One region of the Micromonospora sp. CNZ309 genome, then DNA from elsewhere that is predicted to be linked to it. Evidence: riboswitches for the same ligand, from Rfam matches in the RefSeq annotation. Region 1 holds a riboswitch; each other region holds the start of a gene.
What was found. A riboswitch is a leader RNA that binds a small molecule or an ion and turns the genes downstream of it on or off. The one in region 1 is predicted to bind cyclic di-AMP.
Positions count from the first base shown of each region.

Region 1 (4,602 bases):
GCCACACCTGGACGGCGGGCCGGCCGTGCGACTCGGCGGCGCCGCCTGCCACGCCGGACTCGCGGCGGGCCAGCATCGCCACGTCGACGGTGAACTCGAAGACCCGCCAGTCGACCTGCGGCGCGGCCCGGTGGCTGCGGGCCAGCCGGGCGACCCGGGCCGGATCGGTCACCGGTCGGGCGTGGCCGGCGACGTAGGCCTCGTCGTCGCTCTCCTCTGGCGGGAAGGAGTGCAGCGCGTAGCGGCCGTCGCGTTCGAGGTCGCGCCGCTTGGGCGAGTCGACGACGAAGCAGAAGAGCCCCTCGTCGGTGATCACGGGGGAGACCGGGTGCACCCGGGGACCGCCGTCGGCGCGGACGGTGGCCAGGTAGCCGAAGCCCGGCCCGTACTGCTGCATCAAGAGGCGGATCCCGTCGGCGAGGCGGGGCTCGTCGGCGGCGAATTCGGACCAGGAAGCCATGCCGGCATTCTATCGAACAAACGTACGAAGATGCACTCCGACACGCAGGTCACGCGTGTCGGTCGCTAAGGTGTGCGGATGCTGCTCTCCGACCGCGACCTGGCCTCCGAGATCGAGGCGGGGACGCTCGCGCTGGAGCCGTTCGAGCCCGCGCTGGTGCAACCGTCCAGCATCGACGTACGCCTGGACAAGCTCTTCCGGGTCTTCAACAACCACCTCTACACCCACATCGACCCCGCGCAGCAGCAGGACGACCTCACGTCGATGGTCGAGGTGCCCGAGGGCGAGCCGTACGTGCTGCATCCGGGCGAGTTCGTGCTCGCCTCGACGCTGGAGGTGATCTCGCTCGGCGACCAGCTCGCCGGCCGCCTGGAGGGCAAGTCGAGCCTGGGCCGGCTGGGCCTGCTCACCCACTCCACGGCGGGCTTCATCGACCCGGGCTTCTCCGGCCACGTGACGCTGGAGCTGTCCAACGTGGCGAACCTGCCCATCACCCTCTGGCCGGGCATGAAGATCGGCCAGCTCTGCATCTTTCGGCTCTCGTCGCCGGCGCGGCACCCGTACGGCTCGGCCGTCTACGGCTCCCGCTACCAGGGGCAGCGCGGCCCGACCCCGAGCCGTTCCTGGCAGCACTGGCGCACCTGGCCGACGCGCTGACCCGACCCGTGGGCGCGCGGAGGGCCCCCGCCGGGCAGGGGCCCTCCGCGCGACTCAGCCGGGCCGGCCGTAGCTGTGGATCGGGCCGTCGTCGACCTTCTTCATCCTGACCGGCACCCCGGCGCGGGAGGCGTGCACCACCCAGCCCCCGCCGACGTACATGCCGACGTGGTGCAGGTCGCTGTAGTAGAAGACCAGGTCACCCGGGCGCAGGTCGCCCCGGCTGACGGATGCGGTGGCCCGGCGCTGCTGCGCGGCGTTGTGCGGCAGCGAGACCCCGGCCTTCGCCCAGGCGGCGAGCATCAGGCCGGAGCAGTCGTACGAGTTCGGCCCCTCGGCGCCCCAGACGTAGGGCTTGCCGATCTGGGCACAGGCGAACTTCACGGCGGTGCCGGCCGGGCCGCCGGGATAGCCGGCCGGGCAGGGGGCGGGACGCAGCGGCCCGCCGTTGCCGTAGACGCGCAGCCGCAGCCTCTGCAACCGGTCGATCTCGGCGTTGATCTGCTTCTTCTTCGCCGCGAGCTGGGCCTCGGTGCGGCTGAGCTGGACGACCATCCCGTCCAGCGGCGCCTTCTTCGCGGCCAGCCGGTCGCGCAGCTCGGCGACCTGCCGTACGTCCTGCTGCTGGTGCTGGGCGAACCGGTCGAGCAGTTCGAGCTGCCCGACCATCTCGCCCGGTGAGCGGCTGCCCAGCAGGGCGTTGACGGCGGAGACGTTCTCGCCCTTGTAGGCGCGGGCGGCCAGCGCGCCCACCTTCTCCATCGCCTCGTCGACCTGCTTCTCCAGCGGCCCGATCTGCGCGGCGAGCGCGGCGGCCTGCTTGCGCCTGGCGGCCAGGTCCTGCCGGGTGGCGTTGTGCCGTTCGATGACGGGTTCGAGCTTGTTCCAGTCCTCGTCGATCTGCCGCTCGATCTCGGCGACCGTCGGTTCGGCGTGGGCCGCCGTGGCGCCGCCGGTCAGGACGACGGCGAACGCGGCCAGGGCGGCGAGGGCGGTGGTGCAGCGGTACCAGCGTGGGCGCGGCGCAGCCGTCGTCGGATCGGCGAGGGCCGACCGGACCGACGGTGGCCGCGGGGCATGGTGTGCCACCGGGTTCCGTACTCCTTCTTCCGGACCGCCTACCGGGTTAGCTGACGGGTTCGGGCGGGAAGGGGCGCCCTACCGCAGTGACTGCGGATTCACCCCGGGGTACCTGGGTCCCCGGCTCGCTCGTGAGCGACTCGGCGGTGTCGGACCGTCACCGCCCTGGTTGGACGGATTGTCACCGGCCGACGAATGACCAGAGTAGAGACGACCGTTATCAATCCGCAACCCTCGCGGCGGTGACACTCCGTACTCACCACGCTCGGGCGATTCCGCAACCCGGAGGACGAAGATTTTCTTCCTTCTGAAGTGTCTGGCAGAAAGGTATTGACCAGAGGCGGCGGACGGGGCGAAGGTGGCCCCACCTTTGCCCGCCCGAACTGGGGGTCTGATGCACCTGTCAGCGACATCGAGGAGCAGACGCGTCCTGCTGGCCGCCGCCGTGGCCGCCGCCCTGGCGGCGACGCCGCTCACCGCCGCCGGATCCGCCGCCGCGGCACCGGCCGACGACCGGCAGCAGCAGTACGCCGCCGCGGCGGCCGAGTACGGCGTGCCGGAGAGCGTCCTGCTCGGGGTCTCCTACCTGCAGTCCCGCTGGGACACCAACGCCGGCACGCCGAGCACCAGCGGCGGGTACGGACCGATGCACCTCACCGACGCCGAGCACCTCACCGCCTCCGGCGGCACCCACCACGACGAAGCAACCGAGGACCCGCGCGGGGACGACTCCCGTCCGTCCCTGGCCGAGGCCCACGAGCCGCCGGCCGTCGCCCCGCCCGCCGAGGCGGCACTCCGTACGGTCGACGCCGCCGCGGAGCTGACCGGTGCCAGCGAGGAGGCGCTGCGCACGGACGTCACGACGAACATCCGGGGCGGCGCGGCGCTGCTGGCCGCGTACCAGAAGGAGATCGGCGCCCCGGTCGGCGCCGGCACCGACCCCGCGGCCTGGTACGGCGCGGTGGCCCGGTACTCCGGCGCGGACAGCACCGACGCCGCGGCGGCCTTCGCCGACGAGGTGTACGCCACCATCGCCACCGGCGACAGCCGGCTGACCGACGACGGGCAGCGGGTCACGCTCGCCGGCAGCGCGGTCCAGCCGGAGCGCTCCTGGCTGGACCGGCTGCGCCTGCGCAAGCTCGCCCGGCCCGACGGCCTGGAGTGCCCGAGCGACATCTCCTGCGAGTGGATCCCGGCCCCCTACCAGCAGTACGGCCCCACGCTCGGCGACTACGGCAACCACGACCTGGGGAACCGGCCCGCCCAGCAGAAGATCGAGTACATCGTCATCCACGACACCGAGGGCTACTTCGGTCCCAGCGTCAACCTGGTCAAGGACCCGAAGCGGGTGGGCTGGCACTACACCCTGCGCTCGGTGGACGGCCACATCGCCCAGCACATCAAGACCAAGGACGTCGGCTGGCACGCCGGCAACTGGTACGTGAACGCGAAGTCCATCGGCCTCGAGCACGAGGGCTTCGCGGGGCACGGCACCTGGTACACCGAGGCGATGTACCGCACCTCCGCCAAGCTGGTCCGCCACCTGGCGCGGGCGTACAACATCCCGCTTGACCGCAACCACATCATCGGCCACGACAACGTCCCCGGCACCGTCGCCTCGACCGTACGCGGCATGCACTGGGACCCGGGACCGTACTGGAACTGGTCGCACTACTTCGACCTGCTCAAGGCGCCGTTCAAGTCGACCGGCACGCACCGGACCGGGCTGGTCACCATCGACCCGGACTTCGCCACCAACCAGCCGCCGTTCACCGGCTGCAACCGGCAGCCTCCGGGCGTGCCGAACCCGCCCCCGGCCACGGCCCCCTGCCCGCTGCGCGGCTCCTCCGCGCTGTTCCTGCACAACGCCCCGAGCCATGACGCGCCGCTGGTCAACGACATCGCGCTGCGGCCCGACGGCACCCCGAACACCACGTACGTCTCCGACCACGGGGCCCGGGTCTCGGCCGGCCAGACGTACGCGCTGGCCGAGGTGCAGGGCGACTGGACCGCGATCTGGTACCTCGGCCAGAAGGCGTGGTTCCACAACCCCGCCGCCAAGCCGACCGCGAAGTGGACCGTCGGGTTCGTGGTGACCCCGAAGGCCGGCAAGGCCACCATCCCGGTGTACGGCCGGGCCTACCCGGAGCAGGCCGCCTACCCCGAGGGCGTGCCGTACCAGGCGATCTCGCCGCTCCAGTACACCCTCTCGGCGGGCCAGCGGTACGCCGTCGGCAACCTGCTCCCCGGCGAGTACTACCGGGCCGTCACCTTCGACGGCTCCGCACCGGGTGACCGGACGGTCGTCCGTGGCGACAACCGGTACGTGCAGATCCAGTTCGGTCACCGGATCATGTACGTCAACCTGGACGACGTGAACCTGGTGCCCTCCCCGCTGGGCGCGC
Region 1 is NZ_PJNG01000001.1:5,380,872-5,385,473, reverse strand. It holds gene CLT72_RS22805 (pyridoxamine 5'-phosphate oxidase family protein) at 1-460, opposite strand, end outside; gene dcd (dCTP deaminase) at 539-1,117, shown strand; gene CLT72_RS22795 (C40 family peptidase) at 1,172-2,206, opposite strand; cyclic di-AMP (ydaO/yuaA leader) riboswitch at 2,219-2,353, opposite strand; gene CLT72_RS22790 (N-acetylmuramoyl-L-alanine amidase) at 2,592-4,602, shown strand, end outside.

Region 2 (4,602 bases), 5.3 Mb from region 1:
CCCACCCGTACACCTCGCAGAACCCGGCCTCCGCCCGGCAGCTGGGCCGGCTCACCGAACTGCTGGCCGCCGACCGGGCGCGCAGCGGCCGGCAGCACGTCTTCGGCACCGCCGCCAGCCGGGAGCTGACCCTCACCGAGTGCGTGAACCGCTCGGACGCGCTGATCTCCGACGTGTCCGGGGTGATCTCCGACTACCTCTACTCGGGCAAGCCGTACGCGGTGACCGACATGGTGGGCTCCGGCGACCGGTTCGGCGAGCAGTTCCCGCTCGCCGGGTCGGGCTACGTGCTGCGGCGCGACATGTCGAACGCGGACGAGGTGCTGACCGCGCTGCTGGACACCGATCCGCTGGCCTCGGCCCGCTGGGTCACCCGGAGCCGCTACCTGGGCGACTTCCCCGCCGAGACGTACGCCGAGGCGTTCCTGACGGCCGCGCGGCGCCAGCTCGACGAGGGCTGGAACCCGCCGGCCCCGCGTACCGCCGGCGGGCCCGGCCTGCCGGTCGATCCGGACGAGGCGACGCTCTCCCCCGCCACCTGACACGCCCGGCCGGCGGCGACGGGTCAGCGGTAGGGCTCGACGAGGTCCAGGACCGTCCCGGGGGCCTCCACGTGGGCGTTGTGCCCGAGGCCGGGCAGCGTGGCGACCGGCACGCCCAGCTCCTTGAGCTGGGCGTCGGTGACCATGGGGTCGTGCTCGCCACGGGCCAGCAGCACCGGCACGTCGGTCGCCGCCAGCAGGGCCGGCAGCTCCGGCTCGCCCACGTCGAACGCGGCGGGGTCCATCGCCAGCCGCCAGCGGCCGTCGACCTGCCGCAGCCCGGCCTCCACGACGGGATGGTCCGGTGCGAAGAGCCCGGTAAGGCCGGCCACCCGCAGGTAGCGGCGGGCCGCTTCGTCCCGGCTCGCGAACCAGGTCACCGGACGGGCCGCCAGCTCACCCGCCTTCGCCAGCTCGGCCGGCGACCAGACCGCCTTGATGCCGACCCCGACCACGGCCTCGACCGGCACCCCGGCGCCGCGGGCGGCGAGCGCCAGCCCGACCACCCCGCCGAGGGAGTGCCCCAGCACGACGAGCCGGTCGTCCGCCGTCAGCCCGGCGGCGATCCGCGCGGCCAGGCCCGCGAACGAGTACTCCGGCAGCGGCGGCGACCAGCCGTGACCGGCGAGGTCCGGCGCCAGCCACCGTCCCGCCCAGCGGCGCTCCAGCAGCGGCGCGCAGGGCAGCCACACGTCGCCGGTCGCGCCCATGCCGTGCAGCAGCAGGAGCACCCGCCGGCCGTCGCGGTCACCCGATTCATCGACCATGCCGCGCAGTCTGTCACCCAGCGGGGCGCCGGGCGAGGGCCGTGACCCGGACACGACAACGGGCGCCGGCCCCCGGGGTGGGGGGCCGACGCCCGTCGGTGTCGCTCAGGCGGAGTAGCCGCGGGTGGCGGCCCAGTTCGCCAGGGCGATGGTGCTCATCCAGTACGACGCGGTCGCCGGGTTCGCCGAGTCGGCGATCTTCACGAGCCGTCCCTCGTCCTGGTAGCCGACCACGGCCACGTAGTGGCCGCCGGGGAACGAGTGCCAGCCGCCGTCGGTGTCCGTGGCGCTGCCGGCGACGTTCACCACGACGCCCCGCCCGTCGCCGATGGCCGCGACGACGTCGGCCTGGAGCCGGTCCATCTGCGCCGGGGTGGCGGCGCCGCCCGGGATCATCCGGGTCCGGTACGGCTCGCCCTTCACCGTCGCGTTCAGCACGCGGGTGGTGTCCTGGGCCGAGTCGGTGCCCATCTGGTCGGTGCCCAACTGGGCACCGAGGGCGTCCTGGCTGCGCGCGATGCCGGCGGCGCTGAGGGCGTGCCGGACGGCCGCCGGACCGCAGTTGTAGAACGTGGTCTGGGCCTGGTAGTCGTAGTCCAGGCTCTTCGCGGCCGGTGGCTTCGGCGGCTCCGGCTTGCGGGTCAGGTCCGGGTCAGGGGCGGTGCTGGTGGCGCTGGCCGACGGGGCGGCGCTGGCGGCGGCCGGGGCCGCGCTGGACGGGGCCGTCGCGATCCGGGCCTGCCCGCGCGAGGCCGCGGTGGCCTCGCGTGGCTCGCTCGCGGCGACCGGGGCCTGCGCGGCGGCGGGGGCCTCGTCGGCTCCGGCCAGCAGCGCGCCCGTGCCCGACGCCAGCACGAGCGCCGCGGCGGACGCGGCGGCCAACTGGTACGGACGCTCGGACGTGAGGCGACGTAGCTGTCGCCTGAGGTGGTGCTTCACGGTTTCCTCCACGGGCTCGGGGGTGAGCGGCCGGCGGTCCGCGCCGAGGGCAGGGCGGACCGACCGCGCGGACGGGCGTCCGTGCGGGTGGTGGGCCACTCAGGGGATGCGCCCGGGATGCCGGGCGACGAACGGTGACCGGTCGGTCAGCTCGCTACCTGCGAAGGGGCGAGCGCGGGCACCGCGGCGCCGTGGAGACGGCGGAACAACCGGGGGGTGGGTGGGTGCTGCACGAGGATGGAACTCCTTCCGACGCCGCCGACCGGGTTAGCTGACGGATTCGGGCGGGAAGAACGCCCTACCACAGGCCTGCGGCCCACGGATTCACCCCACGAAGCACTGGGTCCCCGGCTCGTCGTTCACGATTAGGCGGGTCGGTGCGGCGTCGCCTCTGAGCGATCGGGTACCGCACCGGACGCGCCGACATTACTGGCCGGTCCGCGCCCTGCCAACCCAGCCCCACCTGCTTAAACCTTGATCTGGGCGCAATTTTTGCGGGCAGCTCGCCACTGACGTGACTCAATGGGACGACCGTTTCGGCCGGCGCCCGAGGGTGACAACGGGACGAGTGGCGGGCATCGACCCCGAAACCCCGGCGGGAAACGACCCGGCCGCGCCCGGTGACCGGTTCGGCGTCGCGGTGACCGGCGTCACGAAAACGGTCGGGCCTTCCCGACGGGTGGGATTTCCGCCCGGGGCGGTCAGCGCGAGTCGACGTACGCCGCCGGGTGGTCGGCGGGCCGGGGACGCGGCACGGCGTCGCCCCGCTTCCCCGGTGGTGGCCCGGAGGCGCCGGGGTCCGTCCCGCCGTCGTCCCCGCCCCGCGGCGTCGGGCGGGCCGTCCTGCGCGGGGTGAGCAGCCGCATCATCGGCGTCTCGACGAAGCGGTGCAGCAGGGCGGCCAGGGCCAGGTTGACCAGCAGGAAGCCGAGCACCACCGCCAGCCCCCACCAGCCGGGGAACCCGACGCCCCAGTCGCCGGTGAACCGCAGGACGCTGATCATCACCAGGACGTGCACCAGGTAGAAGGCGAAGGAGACCTCGCCGAGCCAGACCATCGGGCGGGACCGCCACGGCGAGCGCCGCCCGCGTACGTCGGCGTCCGCCGCCGCCGCGATGACCAGGATGTACGCCACGGAGAGCAGCGCCGCCCACAGTTCGGCGCGGACCCACTGCGCGGCGAGCACCCAGGTCGCCACGAACACCAGGCTGGCCACCGGCAGGCTCGGTCCCCGCCACCGGCCGCGCCGCATCAGCTCGGCGGCGGCCACGCCCATCCAGAACTCCAGCGACCGCACCGGCGGGAAGATCTGGGTGAACCACCACCGGCTCTCCTCCGGCACCAGGGACTGGGCCGGCCAGAGCGCCAGGATCAGCAGCGGCACCGCGACCACGACGGCCCACAGCGCCCACGGCCGGGCCCGGCGGATGAACGGCAGGGCCAACGGCAGGCAGAGGTAGAAGAAGAACTCGCAGGACAGCGACCAGCTGACCGTGTTGATGCTGTAGAAGTGGCCCGGCCGCGGGTCCCAGGCCTGGAGGAGGAAGAGGTTCTCCACCGCGACGACCCGGTCCACGGGGTCGGCGAACCAGGCCGCGACCGCCAGGGCCGCCACCCACAGGACCACGTGGCTCGGCCAGATCTTGGCCACCCGGCGGCGCCAGAACGCCCGGCGGGTGTCGCTGGGCCGGGCCGACCAGACCAGCACGAAGCCGCTGAGGATGAAGAAGAACTGCACGCCGGAGAGGCCGAGGGCGAAGGCCCAGTCCACGACGGCCTTGTGGCCGGGCTCGGCGATGATGCCCATCGTCGCGACGTGGAAACCGAAGACGAGCAGGGCGGCGACCCAGCGCAGCCCGGTCAGCGACGGCAGGCGGCTGGCCGGGGACGCGGGCCGGACTGCCGGCGCGGCGGTCGCGGTCCCCGTCATGCCGGCATCCCGGCGATCCGCAGGGTCACCAGCACGTACGTCTCCTCCTCGGCCCGTCGTCGGGCACCTGCGCGGGGGCCCGTCGGCGGCCCACCGGTCGGCGCCGCCCCGCCGGGCACCCTACCCGGCGGCCCTGAGACTCTTTTCCGTCCCGTCCGTGAGTGTCCGTTTCCGTCCCACCGGGCGGCGCGCGTTCCCCCTGCTCCTCGGTGACCGTTGCGTCCCGAACCGTGACGGGCGGCGACAGCCTCCGGATCCGCGCCGATCGGTGGCTAGTATTCCGGGACCCGGAGGCCACGAGAGGCGGGGACTGATGCACCAGCGGATCCTGATGCGGGCGAAGAAGGGCCCCTTCGACGTCTACTCGCCGGAGGAGACGCACGAACGGAACTGGATCGGCGACAACAACGGCAACCTGGTCTT
Region 2 is NZ_PJNG01000001.1:102,269-106,870, reverse strand. It holds gene CLT72_RS00520 (CDP-glycerol glycerophosphotransferase family protein) at 1-542, shown strand, start outside; gene CLT72_RS00515 (alpha/beta fold hydrolase) at 566-1,309, opposite strand; gene CLT72_RS00510 (C39 family peptidase) at 1,415-2,260, opposite strand; cyclic di-AMP (ydaO/yuaA leader) riboswitch at 2,490-2,630, opposite strand; gene CLT72_RS00505 (acyltransferase family protein) at 2,950-4,179, opposite strand; gene CLT72_RS00500 (polysaccharide pyruvyl transferase family protein) at 4,493-4,602, shown strand, end outside.
Region 2: it holds a riboswitch for cyclic di-AMP, as region 1 does, so the genes downstream of both, CLT72_RS00510 (C39 family peptidase) here and CLT72_RS22795 (C40 family peptidase) in region 1, are expected to answer to the same signal.

Region 3 (4,602 bases), 530 kb from region 1:
CAGCGCCGCCAGCAGCAGCGCGGCCGCGAACGCGCCCAACACGGCCAGGCACACGCCCCACCCGGGTAGCCCTCCCCCCGTGCCGCCGCCGGCAGGCAGCAGTTCCTCGGCGGCGCAGCCCCCGGGACAACCCACCACGGCCTGGAGGGCCGCCCCGACGACGTGCGGAGCGGCGACGCCCTGCGAAGGCGGCACGAGCGCAAGGGCGGCGTGCGGGACGGCCGCGACGGCGGCGTGCGGGACGGGCCCGACGGCGGCGTGCGCCGATGGGTTCGCGGGATGACCGGTCTGGTGCGAGTCGTGCCCGATCGTGTGCATCGCGGCCAGCCCGAGCAGTGTGCCGACGAGCAGCAGGAGCCGCGCGCCCCGCGCCGCCGTCACCATCGTCCGCACATCCGTCACGCTAGCGCGTCGGCCCGTTCCGCACTGGTACCACCCGCGCCCGGCCCCCCACACGTGTGCGGGCCGGGCGCGCGTAGGTCACGCACGTGTGCGGGCCGGCGTACGTCGGTCACGCACGCGGGCCCAGCCGGGCGCGCGTAGGTCACGCACGTGTGCGGGCCGGACCTGCGCGGCGAAGGTCCGCGTCGCGACACCCCCCGCACGACCTGCGCCCCGATGCCGGGGTGGCTACCATTCGGCCGGTGGCCCGCCGGACTCCGCACCACCCGCCCCGCGCCCCCCGCCGGGCGACGGCGCCGATCGCCCGTCGCCGGACGGGAGCCGACGACCACGGCACGTGACCACACCGCCACGCGGAGGGCGATTCCCGCCCCGCCTGCGTGGCGCCGCTGAACCGACCGGCCCGCCGGCCCGTACCCCGCCCTGGACTCGTTGGGAGACACACGTTGGGCGCCGATCACACCCGTCCCGCTCCGTCCGCCCCGCCCAGGGTGCGGCGGATCCTCGTCGCGACGGTGGCGCCCCTCTTCGTCGCCACGCTGATCGCCGCCCTGGTGCTGTGGCCGTGGGACGCGCCCGACCCCGCGGCCGGCACCGAGCCGCCCCGCTACCACGGCACCGTGACCCGGGTGGTGACGGAGCCGTGCCCGCCGGCCCCGGAGGTGCCGGAGGGCAGCCCCGACGCCCCGCAGGGCCCCTGCGGCACCGTCACCGTGCGGGTCGAGGACGGCCCCGACGCCGGTCAGCAGGTCCAGACGCCGGTCCCGGCCGGCCCCGGTGCGCCGACCGTCGCCGTGGACGACGAGATCATCCTGGTCGAGCTCATCGACCCCGCCGACCCCACGGCCAGCTCCTACAACATCGCGGAGCACCAGCGCGGCAAGCCGCTGGTCTGGCTGGTGGCGCTCTTCGCGGCCGCGATCGTCGCCTTCGGGCGGTGGCGGGGGCTGGCCGCGCTGGCCGGCCTGGCGGCGAGCTTCGCCATCCTGCTGACCTTCGTGCTGCCCGGCATCGGCGCCGGGAGCCCCCCGCTCCTGGTCGCGGTCGTCGGCGCCGCCCTGATCATGTTCGTGGTGCTCTACCTGACCCACGGCGTGACCGCGCAGACCTCGGTCGCCGTACTCGGCACGTTGGGCAGCCTGGTGCTGACCGGCGTCCTCGGCACCATCGCCACCGCCGCGACCCACCTGACCGGCTTCGGCTCCGAGGACGCCACCACGCTGTCGATGTACCAGGCCGACGTCGACCTGCACGGGCTGCTGCTGGCCGGGATCATCATCGGCTCCCTCGGGGTGCTCGACGACGTCACGGTCACCCAGGCCGCCACCGTCACCGAGCTGGCGCACGCCAACCCGGGACTGTCCCGCAGGCAGCTCTACCGGGCGGCGACCCGGGTCGGGCGCGCACACATCGCCTCGACGGTGAACACGATCGTGCTGGCGTACGCCGGTGCCTCGCTGCCGGTGCTGCTCCTGCTCACCGCCGACTCGCGGGCGGTGACCCAGCTTCTCACCAGCGAGTTCCTCGCCCAGGAGATCGTCCGAAGCGCGGTCGCCACCCTCGGGCTGATCGCCGCCGTGCCGCTGACCACCGGCCTGGCGGCCCTGGTGACCACGGCGGGCCGGCGGGCCGGGGAACCCACCGACCGCGAGGCCACCGCGCCCGCGCCGACGCCCCGGCCGGCGGCCGACCGGTCCGAGGCGCTGGAGGCGCTCAGCGGACCGCGCGGGGACACGCCGTCCGCCGCTCCCGCCGGATGGCCCGACCAGAACGGGAGAACGGACACGGCATGGTGACACTCCTCTGCGTGACGGATCATGGTTCCCGCCCTGATAGACGCGTCACTGGTCACCGTCAGCCATTACGAAATAACGCATTTAGTCGGCTTAGGGACGTAGATCCCCGGGAGTGCTCTCGGGTAACCTCGCTGCCGGTCACCGCCGAAGGCGCGCAGCGGCGCCTGCGGTGCCGCCGCCCAATCGCCGCCAGGCGAACCGGGGACCCAGGCACGTGGGGTGAATCCGCGACAGCGGTAGGGGCCACTTCCGCCCCGAACCCGTCAGCTAACCCGGTCGGCGGTCGACGGAAGGGAAAACTGTGACGGCACCCCTACGCCGCTGGTTGACGCCCGTGGTGGCCGTACTCGCCGCCTTGGCGGTCTTCGCCGGGCCTCTCCCGGCGGGGGCCGAGCCCACCCCACCCAAGCCCTCCGGCCACGGCGACGACGAGCCCAAGCTGCTCGACGACCTGATCGAGGCCCGCAACCGGTCCTACGTGCAGGCCAAGGCGAAGCTGGAGAAGTCGAAGAAGCGTCAGCTCGAACTGGCCCTGGAGGTCAACCGGGCACAGGGCGAGCTGAACGCGCTGGCGCCGCAGGTCAGTCAGATCGCCGCCCAGTCCTACCGGACGGGACGGATCGGCGCGGTGTCGATGCTGCTGGACACCGCCAGCCCCGACTCGTTCGTCAAGCGCGCCGCCGCCCTCGACGAGCTGAACCTGGTCAATTCCAAGAAGCTCGCCGAAGTCAACGCGGTCAAGAACCGCGCCGAGCAGGCCAAGCTGGCGCTCGACGCCGAGGTCCGCGAGCAGCAGAAGCTGACGAACGAGATGGCGCGCGGCAAGCGGGAGGCGGAGAAGGCGCTCGCGCTGGTCGGCGGCAGGGGGCTGACCAGTGGCAAGGTGGTCGCCACCTCGCCGGTGGCGAAGATCGCGCCGGGGCGCACGGCCGACGGCGACTGGAAACCCCTGGGCTGCACCGAGAACGACCCCACCACCTCCGGCTGCATCACCGCGCGCACGCTGCACATGTACAAGGAGGTCAAGCGGGTCGGCTTCAACCGGTTCGTCGGCTGTTACCGCTCCGGCGGGCCGTACGAGCATCCGAAGGGCCGGGCCTGCGACTGGTCGTTGCAGAGGAGCGGCTTCTCCCCCTGGCACAACGACGACACCTACATGTACGGCAACAACCTGACCGCGTTCCTGGTCCGCAACGCAGACCGGCTCGGCATCTACTACGTGATCTGGAACCGGCAGATCTGGTTCCCGGCGACAGGCTGGAGCTCCTACAGCGGCCCGTCGAACCACACCGACCACGTGCACGTGTCACTGCTCTAGCCGCCCGCCCACGGGCCGGCGAAGCCGGGACCGACACAGGGCCACCCCCGCCGGACGCGGGAGCGGCCCTGTGTCGTCGTGCGGCCCGACGACGACCGGTCGGGACGGGTCGGGAGGATCAGGCGGCGCTGGCAGCCGGCTCCGGCGCGTCGACCGTACGGGCGGACGCGGCGGCCACCGTCCGCACCTCGCCGGCGGTCAGCCGGTACGACATGCCGACCACCCCGCAGCGGCCGGCGGCCACCTCCGCGGCGAGGACGGCGGAACGGTCGAGCATCGCCTCGACGGTGTGCGCGATGTGGATGTCGACGATCCCGTCGATGTCCTCCACGCCCTCGGCGGCGGCCCGCCGCAGACTGGGCACCACGGCATCCACCACGGCGCAGAGATGCCCGACCGGCGAGGTGCCGGTGGCGTCCGCCGTACGCGCCGCCTGGACGGCCCCGCACGAGTCGTGCCCGAGCACCACCACCAGGGGCGTGCCCAGGACGGTGACGGCGTACTCGACGCTGCCCAGCACCTCGGGGCCGATGGTGTGCCCGGCGGTGCGGACCACGAAGAGGTCACCCAGGCCACGGTCGAAGATGATCTCGGCAGCGAGGCGGGAGTCGGAGCAGCCGACGATCACCGCGAAGGGATGCTGCCCGTCGGCGACCGCGGCACGGTGCCCGGCGTCCTGGTTGGGGTGGCGCGGCGCGCCGGTCACGAACCGCCGGTTGCCGGCGTGCAGCTCGGCGAGCGCCTGCTCGGGACTCGCGGGGACGGCCGGGGCGGTGCCGGCGTCGGCCGGGGCGGTGCCCGTGGTCGACCCCGGGAGCGTCCGCTCCGGGCCCGGTTGAGTGCCTGGCGATCCGGGACGACTCATCCCCACACCTCGCTCCTGACGTGAACGGCCTGGTCACCCGGGCCGACGCTGGACGCGGGCTGCCACCACGGTCACACGCACGGCAAGGTACGTCAAGGTATGCGTGATATCCATTTCATATGTTCGTCGGCACCCGGTACGCCGTCCGCCCGCAGGCTTGCGCGTCACGCGCTCGCGCGGCAGCCAGCGTGCGAGGGCGCGCGGCAGGTGCGAGGAAAGGG
Region 3 is NZ_PJNG01000001.1:5,907,446-5,912,047, reverse strand. It holds gene CLT72_RS25355 (hypothetical protein) at 1-393, opposite strand, end outside; gene CLT72_RS25350 (YibE/F family protein) at 849-2,198, shown strand; cyclic di-AMP (ydaO/yuaA leader) riboswitch at 2,365-2,496, shown strand; gene CLT72_RS25345 (coiled-coil domain-containing protein) at 2,500-3,516, shown strand; gene CLT72_RS25340 (carbonic anhydrase) at 3,635-4,381, opposite strand.
Region 3: it holds a riboswitch for cyclic di-AMP, as region 1 does, so the genes downstream of both, CLT72_RS25345 (coiled-coil domain-containing protein) here and CLT72_RS22795 (C40 family peptidase) in region 1, are expected to answer to the same signal.